Regions from separate parts of the Paenibacillus cucumis (ex Kampfer et al. 2016) genome, predicted to be linked through region 1. Evidence: riboswitches for the same ligand, from Rfam matches in the RefSeq annotation. Region 1 holds a riboswitch; the other holds the start of a gene.
What was found. A riboswitch is a leader RNA that binds a small molecule or an ion and turns the genes downstream of it on or off. The one in region 1 is predicted to bind thiamine pyrophosphate.
Positions count from the first base shown of each region.

Region 2: it holds a riboswitch for thiamine pyrophosphate, as region 1 does, so the genes downstream of both, thiC (phosphomethylpyrimidine synthase ThiC) here and H7T88_RS16650 (thiamine phosphate synthase) in region 1, are expected to answer to the same signal.

Region 1 is NZ_JACLIC010000025.1:84,073-88,781, forward strand. Features, by position in the region: gene H7T88_RS16645 (ABC-F family ATP-binding cassette domain-containing protein) at 1-1,168, shown strand, start outside; TPP riboswitch at 1,208-1,317, shown strand; gene H7T88_RS16650 (thiamine phosphate synthase) at 1,577-2,296, shown strand; gene thiO (glycine oxidase ThiO) at 2,374-3,618, shown strand; gene thiS (sulfur carrier protein ThiS) at 3,615-3,818, shown strand; gene H7T88_RS16665 (thiazole synthase) at 3,902-4,669, shown strand; gene H7T88_RS16670 (ThiF family adenylyltransferase) at 4,666-4,709, shown strand, end outside.
Region 2 is NZ_JACLIC010000051.1:60,869-65,577, forward strand. Features, by position in the region: gene H7T88_RS26985 (aspartate/glutamate racemase family protein) at 1-169, shown strand, start outside; gene H7T88_RS26990 (hypothetical protein) at 274-717, shown strand; gene thiC (phosphomethylpyrimidine synthase ThiC) at 796-2,589, opposite strand; TPP riboswitch at 3,016-3,129, opposite strand; gene H7T88_RS27000 (IclR family transcriptional regulator) at 3,291-4,034, opposite strand; gene H7T88_RS27005 (alpha/beta hydrolase) at 4,463-4,709, shown strand, end outside.

The DNA of each region.
Region 1 (4,709 bases):
GCTTGAACAGGGCGATTTTTATCTGATTGATGTGAAAGTGGAAGAAATGGCAAACGGTTTGGGATTAAATGCAATTGGCCTTGATCGGGATGTTGCAGCTCTCAGTGGTGGACAACGTACGAAAGTCCTGCTTGCAAAATTGTTGTTGGAGAAACCCACTGCCCTTTTGTTGGATGAGCCGACAAACTATCTGGATGTAGAGCATATTGAGTGGCTAACTAGATATTTGAAAGACTACCCATATGCTTTTCTATTGATTTCCCATGATACAGAGTTCATGAATGAAGTGGTTAATGTCATTTATCATCTGGAATTTGCAAAATTGACGCGTTATGCGGCCAACTATGAGAAATTTCTTGAAATGGCGGATATGCAGAAAGCACAGCATATTGATGCCTATGAGAAGCAACAGGAATACATCAAAAAGCAGGAAGATTTCATTCAACGAAACAAAGCTCGAGCTTCGACCTCTGGTCGAGCGAAAAGCCGGGAAAAACAACTTGGAAAGGTCGAGCGAATTGATCGACCAGACGAAGCAGCAAAACCAACATTTAAGTTCAAGGATGCCCGCGCAAGCAGCAAAACCGTTTTTGAAGGTATTGATTTTGAGATCGGTTATACGTATCCATTACTACCTAAGATGACCATGACGATTGAACGTGGTGAAAAGATCGCGATTGTGGGGTGTAACGGGGTAGGTAAATCAACACTGCTTAAAACAATCTTGGGTAAAATAGCGCCAATAAGCGGAAAAACGTTTCTTGGAGATTATTTGGAGACGGCATACTTTGAACAGGAAGTGCGAGCCGGGAATATTACACCGATCGATGATGTATGGAACGAGTTTTCACATCTAACGCAGAACGAGGTGCGAGGACATCTTGCACGTTGCGGGCTCAAAAATGAGCATATTACGCGTCCGCTTAACATGCTGAGCGGGGGGGAGCAAGCCAAAGTCCGTTTGTGCAAACTATTGATGCGTGAGAGCAACTGGGTCTTGTTTGATGAGCCGACAAACCATCTGGATGTAACGGCGAAGGCTGAGCTACAGCGGGCGCTGAAGGAATATAAAGGAACCGTTTTACTTGTATCGCACGAACCGGATTTTTATGAAGGCTGGGTCACCAAAACGTGGGATGTAGAAGAGTGGTCCGAAAAAGCACGATGACAAAAAAAACCGGTTGTGGTAATATAGGCTACAACTTCATATGAACACTGGGGGGGCCGCACGATGCGGCTGAGATGGAAGAATGCGATTCCGGACCCTTTGCACCTGATCTGGATCATACCAGCGTAGGGAAGTGGCGCGTTTCAGCGAAAACGATAGTAATGATTCTTAACGTAAGAACAGGATTTTATTACATCGTGATGCCAAGCGGTTCAATATCAAATAAACAGTTATAGATTTGACTATCAAACTGTTTAACAGGTATTTGTCAGACGCTTGTGATTGAACTGAACCTTTGTTTATACGCAGCCACTCCCCTACGGGAGTGGCTTTTTTGGTTTTATATTTGTCATTACTACTTCTCCAAGCCTGTAGCTGAAAGGAGCGAGAACGAGATTGCATACCTTGATGTTTGATTATGATGCTCATGAATCAGGTAAAACTTCAACAGACCAGTGGTACAAGCGGACAGATAAATCTGTACCAACCTGTGGACTAGAGCAAGACTTTTTTGAGTTACATGTGATATCTACGAATAAAGCGGAACAGTCAGTCATGTTGAAGGCAGTCAAAGATATTTGGCCTTATGTGCATTACATTCATATCCGGGAAAAGCAACTCTCGCAACAGGAATGTTTTAACTGGGCCAAATTGATGGCAGAAGCGGGTGTTCCAGCTTCCCGCATTGTAATCAACGGTGCGAACCTATATTCGTCAGGCTATTTTTATCAAGGGGTACATTGGAGCCAAGATATGCTGGAAAGGGCAAAAGTAATGGTAAAGCCGGAGAACAAGCATGATTTGAGGCTCCGGTTGGGGATATCGGTGCATTCGTTGCATGAAGCGAGAATTGCCGAAGAGTATGGCGCGGATTACCTTTTTTTCGGGCATGTGTACGCAAGTGCAAGCAAACCGGATTCTGTAGCGAGGGGATTAGATGCGTTATCGGAAGTGTGCTCCAGTGTCAAGGTGCCTGTTATTGCAATTGGGGGGATTCAGCCAGATAACATTCGGGCCGTCAGGTCTGCGGGAGCCAGGGGTGCTGCTGTGATCTCAAGTGTGTTAAAACATGCAAACCCTGCTCATGCTGCTGCGCTTCTTAAACAGGCTGTGGAAGCGGTGAAGTGAATGTTTCTCGATCAAAAAGTTGGAAATGACGCCAACCTAATAAGATCGGAATGTTGTTCAAACAAGGAGATGACAAAATGGTACAGAGAGGACCGAGTCAACCCGAGGAAGTGATCGACTCATCGTGTGAACAAGATAAGTTTAAGCGGCTACCGCTATCCGAAACTTCAACTAAGAAACCAGAAACCTTTCATGCAGAAACAATCATTGTGGGCGGTGGAGTCATAGGCTGTGCGATTGCTTTTGAACTGGCATCCCGAGGTCAGGAAGTACTGCTTGTTGAGCAGTCGGAGATTGCTAGCGGAGCTTCATGTGCAGCTGCCGGCATGCTGGCAGCAGATAGTGAGGATTTTGCTCATCCACTCATGGCACAAGCCGCATATGACAGTAGGGAATTACTTCATAAGCACAAAGAGCAAATATCCGCTTTAACAGGTATGGATCTTGGCTTACGGCGCAACGGATTTATCACACCGTTTCGTTCATACGGTGATCTAAGTAAATACAAGGATAGACGAAATACCACTTCCGGAGTGCAGCAACTTTGGTGGGATCGAAGCACAGTGCAACGAGAAGCGTTGTGGTTGAATCGGGATACGTACGGCGCTTATTACCGATCATTGGAGAGCGAAGTGTTGCCCGTGTCATTGACAAGAGCTTATGCGAGGTCAGCTGAAATGATGGGTGCCCGCATTTTGGAAGGAGTTCAAGATGTTCAGCTGATCGTAGATAAGCATGGTGTTCAAGGGATTAAAACGGCTAAGGGAGAGATGTGTTGCAAACATATTATCATAGCTGCTGGTTTACACGGGGAGCAACTCATGCATCAAGTGGGGATCGTTTTGCCTTCAAGTCCGGTGAAAGGTGAAATTATGGCCGTTCGGTTTACTACAGATCAGGCTGGAGGCAGACCCGATCGCACGGTATATGCAGAAGATGTCTATATTGTTCCGAAAGCAAACGGAGAGGTATGGATCGGAGCAACCAGTTTGCCAGGAAGAAAAGATCACAGTGTATCGGCAAATAGTATGCAACGATTGATTGGAGCGGCAAGTTATTGGGTTCCGGGAATCAAGGAGGCGGACTTTGTGCGGGCATGGGCAGGTATAAGACCTTCCACCCCTGATGGGCTGCCGTATATAGGCAAATGTGAAGGGATTTCAGGCTTGTATGCAGCGTATGGACATTTTCGTAATGGGATATTGCTTAGTGCAATAACAGGTCGCTGGATCGCAGACATGGTAGAGGGCAAGAGTGCCGAAGAGATCGGGATCGAAGCATTTTCGCCTGAACGATTGAACAGAAAGGGGGTTATGTCGTGAACATTATCGTGAACGGCCAAAAGATGGAGGTTGACGACGGGTTAAATCGTGTCGACAAATTACTGCAATCATTTAACTTACAAGTGAAAACCGTGGTGGTTGAGTTGAATCGCAATATTTTGACCAAAGATCACCATGGAACAACAACACTAAGAGAAGGAGATCGGATTGAGATTGTTCATTTCGTCGGAGGCGGCTAAGCAAAGTGATTCACAGGCGTGGTTGAATCTTGTTGATTGAGTAGTTGGTAGTTGAAACTTGCTAAAACCTAGGAGGTTGAATGATGTTAACGATTGGTAAATATTTGTTTGAGTCAAGGTTGTTGCTTGGAACAGGCAAGTTCAGCGATATGGAAGTACAGAGTCAGGCTGTGGAAGCTTCAGGTACCCAGGTGCTGACCTTTGCTGTACGTCGTCTGAATCTGGAGGAGGCGGGCAAGCAACACTTTCTGGATACGCTGGATCTGAGCAAATACACATTGCTACCCAATACGGCGGGTGCTTCGACTGCGGAAGAAGCCGTAAGGATCGCTGAGCTTGCGCGAGCTTCGGGGCTTTGTGATATGATAAAAGTCGAAGTCATCGGAGACGGAGTAACGTTACTCCCTGATCCGCTTGAAACGTACAAGGCCTGTAGCATTTTGCTCGAAAAAGGATTCACCGTGTTGCCCTATATTTCGGACGACGTTATTTTAGCTAAACGGCTTCAATTGCTTGGTGTACATGCAGTCATGCCTGGAGCTTCGCCAATTGGAGCAGGTAGAGGGATCATTAACCCTTATAATCTCGAAATCATCATAGAGCAAGCGGCAGTGCCTGTTATTGTAGATGCAGGGTTACGCTCTCCCAAAGATGCCGCTTATGCCATGGAACTTGGGGCGGATGGTGTATTGCTTAACACAGCCGTATCTGGATCAGATGATCCGGTTGCCATGGCAAAAGCGATGCGGCTCGGGGTCGAAGCGGGCAGACTGGCGTATACGGCAGGCATGATTCCGGTGAAACGTTATGCAGCAGCTAGCAGTCCGGTGGAAGGAATGGTTCATACATGACAGATCAGTTACATCATGCGGAGCAGAGCGATCGTTATTC
Region 2 (4,709 bases), on a different contig from region 1:
GCAGCAGCTTGCTCTTGAACGCAAGGATACTTGTCTTGTCGCTGCTCAGCTTTCCATGGCTCCTGCCGCTGAGCAGGCATCTTCCGATACAAGTATGACCATCTATACGCCGCTTTCATTATTAGGCGCGAATCTGGAGCGGGATATCGGTATCACGAAGAAAGTATAAGCATTTTCGCACTGTTTGCAGTTTCTAGTACGCGGTACCCTGCTTCATGACAAGGTTGGTCAGCCACAACTATGTAGACTTTTTATTTTGGAGGGAATGTAACCATGAAACATCTCACTGTAGAACCAGGTCAATCCATCGGGGGTATCCGTTTAGGCATGACACAAAATGAAGTTGAACAAACGGAAGCTTTCGGCTTTGATCCCAACGTGGAATATGATGCTCAAGGCAAAGTACATTTTATTGAATTTCATGAAAGTGATGAGTATAAGTGTATGCTGGGAGAACTTGATCTGCTTGGCACCGAGGCTGACATTTTGATACCGCAGTTGGACGCTATTGCGCCATATGACCGTGAAGATCCCGAGCTTGGTTGCAGTTTCCAGTTCGATCAGATCGGTTTGATCCTGTGGCGTCCGGTACCCATGACCCGAGAAGATATGAAGGAGCCGTGGTTCCTGGAGATGCCGCCTGAAAATCAACAGGATGAAATGAAACATCTCTGCTTCTCAACCGCAGCCGTCTATGCAAAAGGATATTACGAGTAACCTACAACTTAACATAAAAAAGTGACCCAAGCTCAGGCACTACAGTCCTGTCGGGTCACTTTTTTCAGTTGTGGAAGCTTACGACCTCGCCCGATACTCCTCAGCCTTCGCCTGCATCCCGGCGGCTACTGCTTCATCATCGTTCAGGCCGCGATCTGCGGCAAAGGCACGGATGTCCTGCGTGATGCGCATACTGCAGAACTTCGGTCCGCACATGGAACAGAAATGTGCTTCCTTCGCCCCTTCTGCGGGTAACGTCTCATCGTGGTAAGACAGTGCCCGTTCTGGGTCAAGTGACAGGTTAAACTGATCTCTCCAGCGGAACTCGAAGCGTGCCTTCGACAGTGCATCATCCCGGCGCTGAGCGCGTGGGTGGCCTTTGGCTAGGTCTGCGGCATGGGCAGCTATTTTATAAGCGATAACCCCTTCACGTACATCATCCTTGTTCGGAAGCCCCAGATGCTCCTTTGGAGTGACATAGCAGAGCATAGACGTACCAAACCAGCCAATCATCGCTGCCCCAATCGCAGACGTAATATGATCATATCCCGGTGCGATGTCTGTGGTCAGTGGCCCGAGCGTATAAAACGGCGCTTCCTGGCAGATCTCCATCTGCAAATCCACATTCTCCTTGATCTTGTGCATCGGCACATGCCCCGGCCCTTCAATCATCACCTGCACATCATGCTTCCATGCAATCTGCGTTAATTCCCCAAGTGTGGCGAGCTCCGCCATCTGTGCTTCATCATTGGCATCGTAGATGCTACCTGGACGCAGTCCGTCCCCGAGGGAGAAAGCAACGTCATACCTTTTCATAATCTCGCAGATTTCTTCAAAATGAGTGTACAAAAAGTTCTCCTGATGATGTGCCAGGCACCACGCCGCCATAATTGACCCGCCTCTAGACACTATTCCCGTCATCCGTTTCGCTGTCATCGGAATATATCGGAGCAACACACCCGCATGAATTGTAAAATAGTCCACGCCCTGCTCCGCCTGTTCAATCAGCGTATCCCGGTACAACTCCCAAGTGAGGGCCTCCGCCTCGCCATTTACCTTCTCCAGTGCCTGATAGAGCGGCACCGTACCAATCGGCACTGGGGAGTTACGGATGATCCATTCCCGTGTGGTATGAATGTCTTTGCCTGTGGAGAGATCCATTACCGTATCCGATCCCCAGCGAACAGCCCAGGTCATCTTCTCCACCTCCTCCTCGATAGAGGAAGATACAGCGGAATTACCTATGTTGGCGTTGATCTTCACGTGAAAATGACGCCCAATCAGCATCGGCTCACTCTCCGGGTGATTGATGTTGGATGGAAGAATAGCCCGGCCGCTCGCCAGCTCCTGCCGCACGAATTCAGGCTCTACGCCTTCACGAATAGCGGCGTACTCCATCTCGGGCGTAATCAAGCCCTGCCTTGCATAATGCATCTGTGTGACAGAGCGTCCAGCCTGAGCACGTAGCGGTTGACCGCGGAATCCCGGGTACTCCTCTGCCCCGGCTCTCCGTCCTCCCGCCTTCAATCCGTTATCCTCCGGCTTCACTGCGCGGCCCTCATATGCTTCAACGTCACCGCGCTCCATAATCCAGTGATTTCGGAGCGCAGGTAATCCCTTCCGAATATCCATCTGGAATTCGGGATCGGTCATCGGGCCGCTCGTATCGTAGACACGCAGCGGCTCATTATGCTCCACCCCTTGGGGAGTATTCGTATCATGAAGGGCAATTTCACGCTCCGGTACAGCAATGTCCGGTCGTGAGCCCTGAATGTAGACTTTGCGGCTGCCCGGGAAGGGTTGTACCCCTCCAGCCGCTCCGGTTTTCTTTTCCACCGGATGACCATCGCGCCCTGTTTCCTCTATTCCCATCTGTTGCCCTGTTTGGTTACCTGTATTCATGTCTCCTGTTTCCTCCTCTGTGATCTTCATTTGCCCATATCGTCCACCAATGTGACAGCTTTGACTTACCACACCTGTCTGGAAAAAGCAGAGCACAGAAGCACAGCAGGATTGACCCTGCATAAGCAGCTAGAATGATCCAAAAGACAACTTTTATGTACAATCAGCATGAGCACGAAACACGAGATCACTTCTCTTAGAAGTCCAGGCATATATGCCGCAATTATTGTGCTGTCACTTCCAAGGTGAAATACAACAACTGAATCTCTGCTTGCCGCTGTAAATAAAAAAAGCCGGTTCCGAAGGAACCGACTAATGTCCATCACCATACACGCAACAAGGGCCACCTGCTGCAATACAGCATGGATCCCGGGTTAACGTCTGTGGTGTCTGTGGTCATATGGCCGATTACTTCCCTACGCTGGTATGATCCAGATCAGGTGCAAAGGGTCCGGGATCTCATGCGATCCCGTCTCAGTCCGGACAATTCGGACTCCCCCAGTAACGTAAACGTATTGCGACAATCAAGCCGCTGTTCAACTTAAAATATGACATTCAACCGACCCCGCTGGGTCGTCCATTACAGAGTAGCGTAATCTGGGCTTAAATTCAACCTTAATATTCCAGAGAGGAAATTCCCTTCGAGCAAAACTTCATGCAAGAGCCTTCCCCTATGGCAACATAAGTCCCATTTGTACAGCTGCTTCTTTCAACACAGGCGCGTACTCATGTAATGTCTCTTGCGAGAGCCTGCTAACAGGTCCAGACACGGAAAGCGCTGCTGCAATGTTGCCTCTGCGATCCATAATTGGCACAGACACAGCGGCAGCTCCCGGCTCGCGTTCCTCATAGCTGGTTGCGTAGCCACTCACTCGAATGTCTTCCATTTGTGCCAGATAGACGGCCGGATCGATAAATACTGGCCATTCCGGGCCGTTCATCAGTTCCTCCCGATCCTCATCAGCGGCAAAAGCCATTAATACTTTGCTGGAGGCTCCTACGGAAAGCGGCAGTCTGACCCCTACAGGTGCAACCCGCCGAATCGCCTGATCACTCTGCACAGCCTGAATCCGAATCCGTTCACCGCCGTCACGAAGGTAGAGACTTACGGTTTCGCCCAAGCGATCACGCAGCCTCTCCATTGCAGGTAACAGCAAAATTGCAGGATCGTCACTACGTGACATATGCGCTGACAGCTCCCAGATCCGAATACCTAGCCGATACTTTTCGGTTGCCGCATCACGTATTACGAACCCCCGATCCTCCAGTGTAGCCATCAATCGATGTACCGTACTTTTGTGCAAACCGATCTGACTAGCAATTTCAGTGAGTCCAAGATCACTGCGCGTGGTAAAACATAATAATATATCCAGCGCCCGTTCTACAGCCCGGACGGTTAACTTGCGGTCTTCCATGGCATGATGCCCTCCTCATGTTTCATCACATGAAACTTGGTTACATAAATTATATGAGAAACGGTCTCATCTGTAAACCAAAAAGAACCGTTTTGAAGATGATCTGAAAACAAAAAAATGAACAAGGATATCCAATTGGCACATCGTAATCTCCTGTAATTTACACACTATGGAATTGTTACCTCTACATCTTAAGAACTATATAACAATTGCGTAACAAATACCTCCAATCAATTGACTTTGACTATATCGGGACATACGATAAAGATAGAAACGAATTTAGATAAAATATCAAAAGCGTGACTTTAGCATTAGGATGCCATTGTCATGAATACGTGCTAAAAAGTACCTATATGCTATTTTCATATCGTTATGATCTTGTCCTTGTCCATATTAATCCTCAACCGAAACTCAAAGGAGGGGCGTGCATGTATCCGACATCCCAGAGCGAAGCCCCGCTGCATACCAAAGTGTCCGATCTGCCCTCTTCGTTGTCACCGAGGCTGATTCGGTTCAAACATATTGTCGTAGCGTTGCTGCTCTCCGTTGTATTTTTTCTGTTGTTTTGTTTTATTGCCTTACACGGTTATATTGCTTGGGTGCTCTCCAACCCTACGGTCGCACCGGTGTTTTCGAACCCGATGCAGGCCAAAAACATGAAATATGAGGACATTA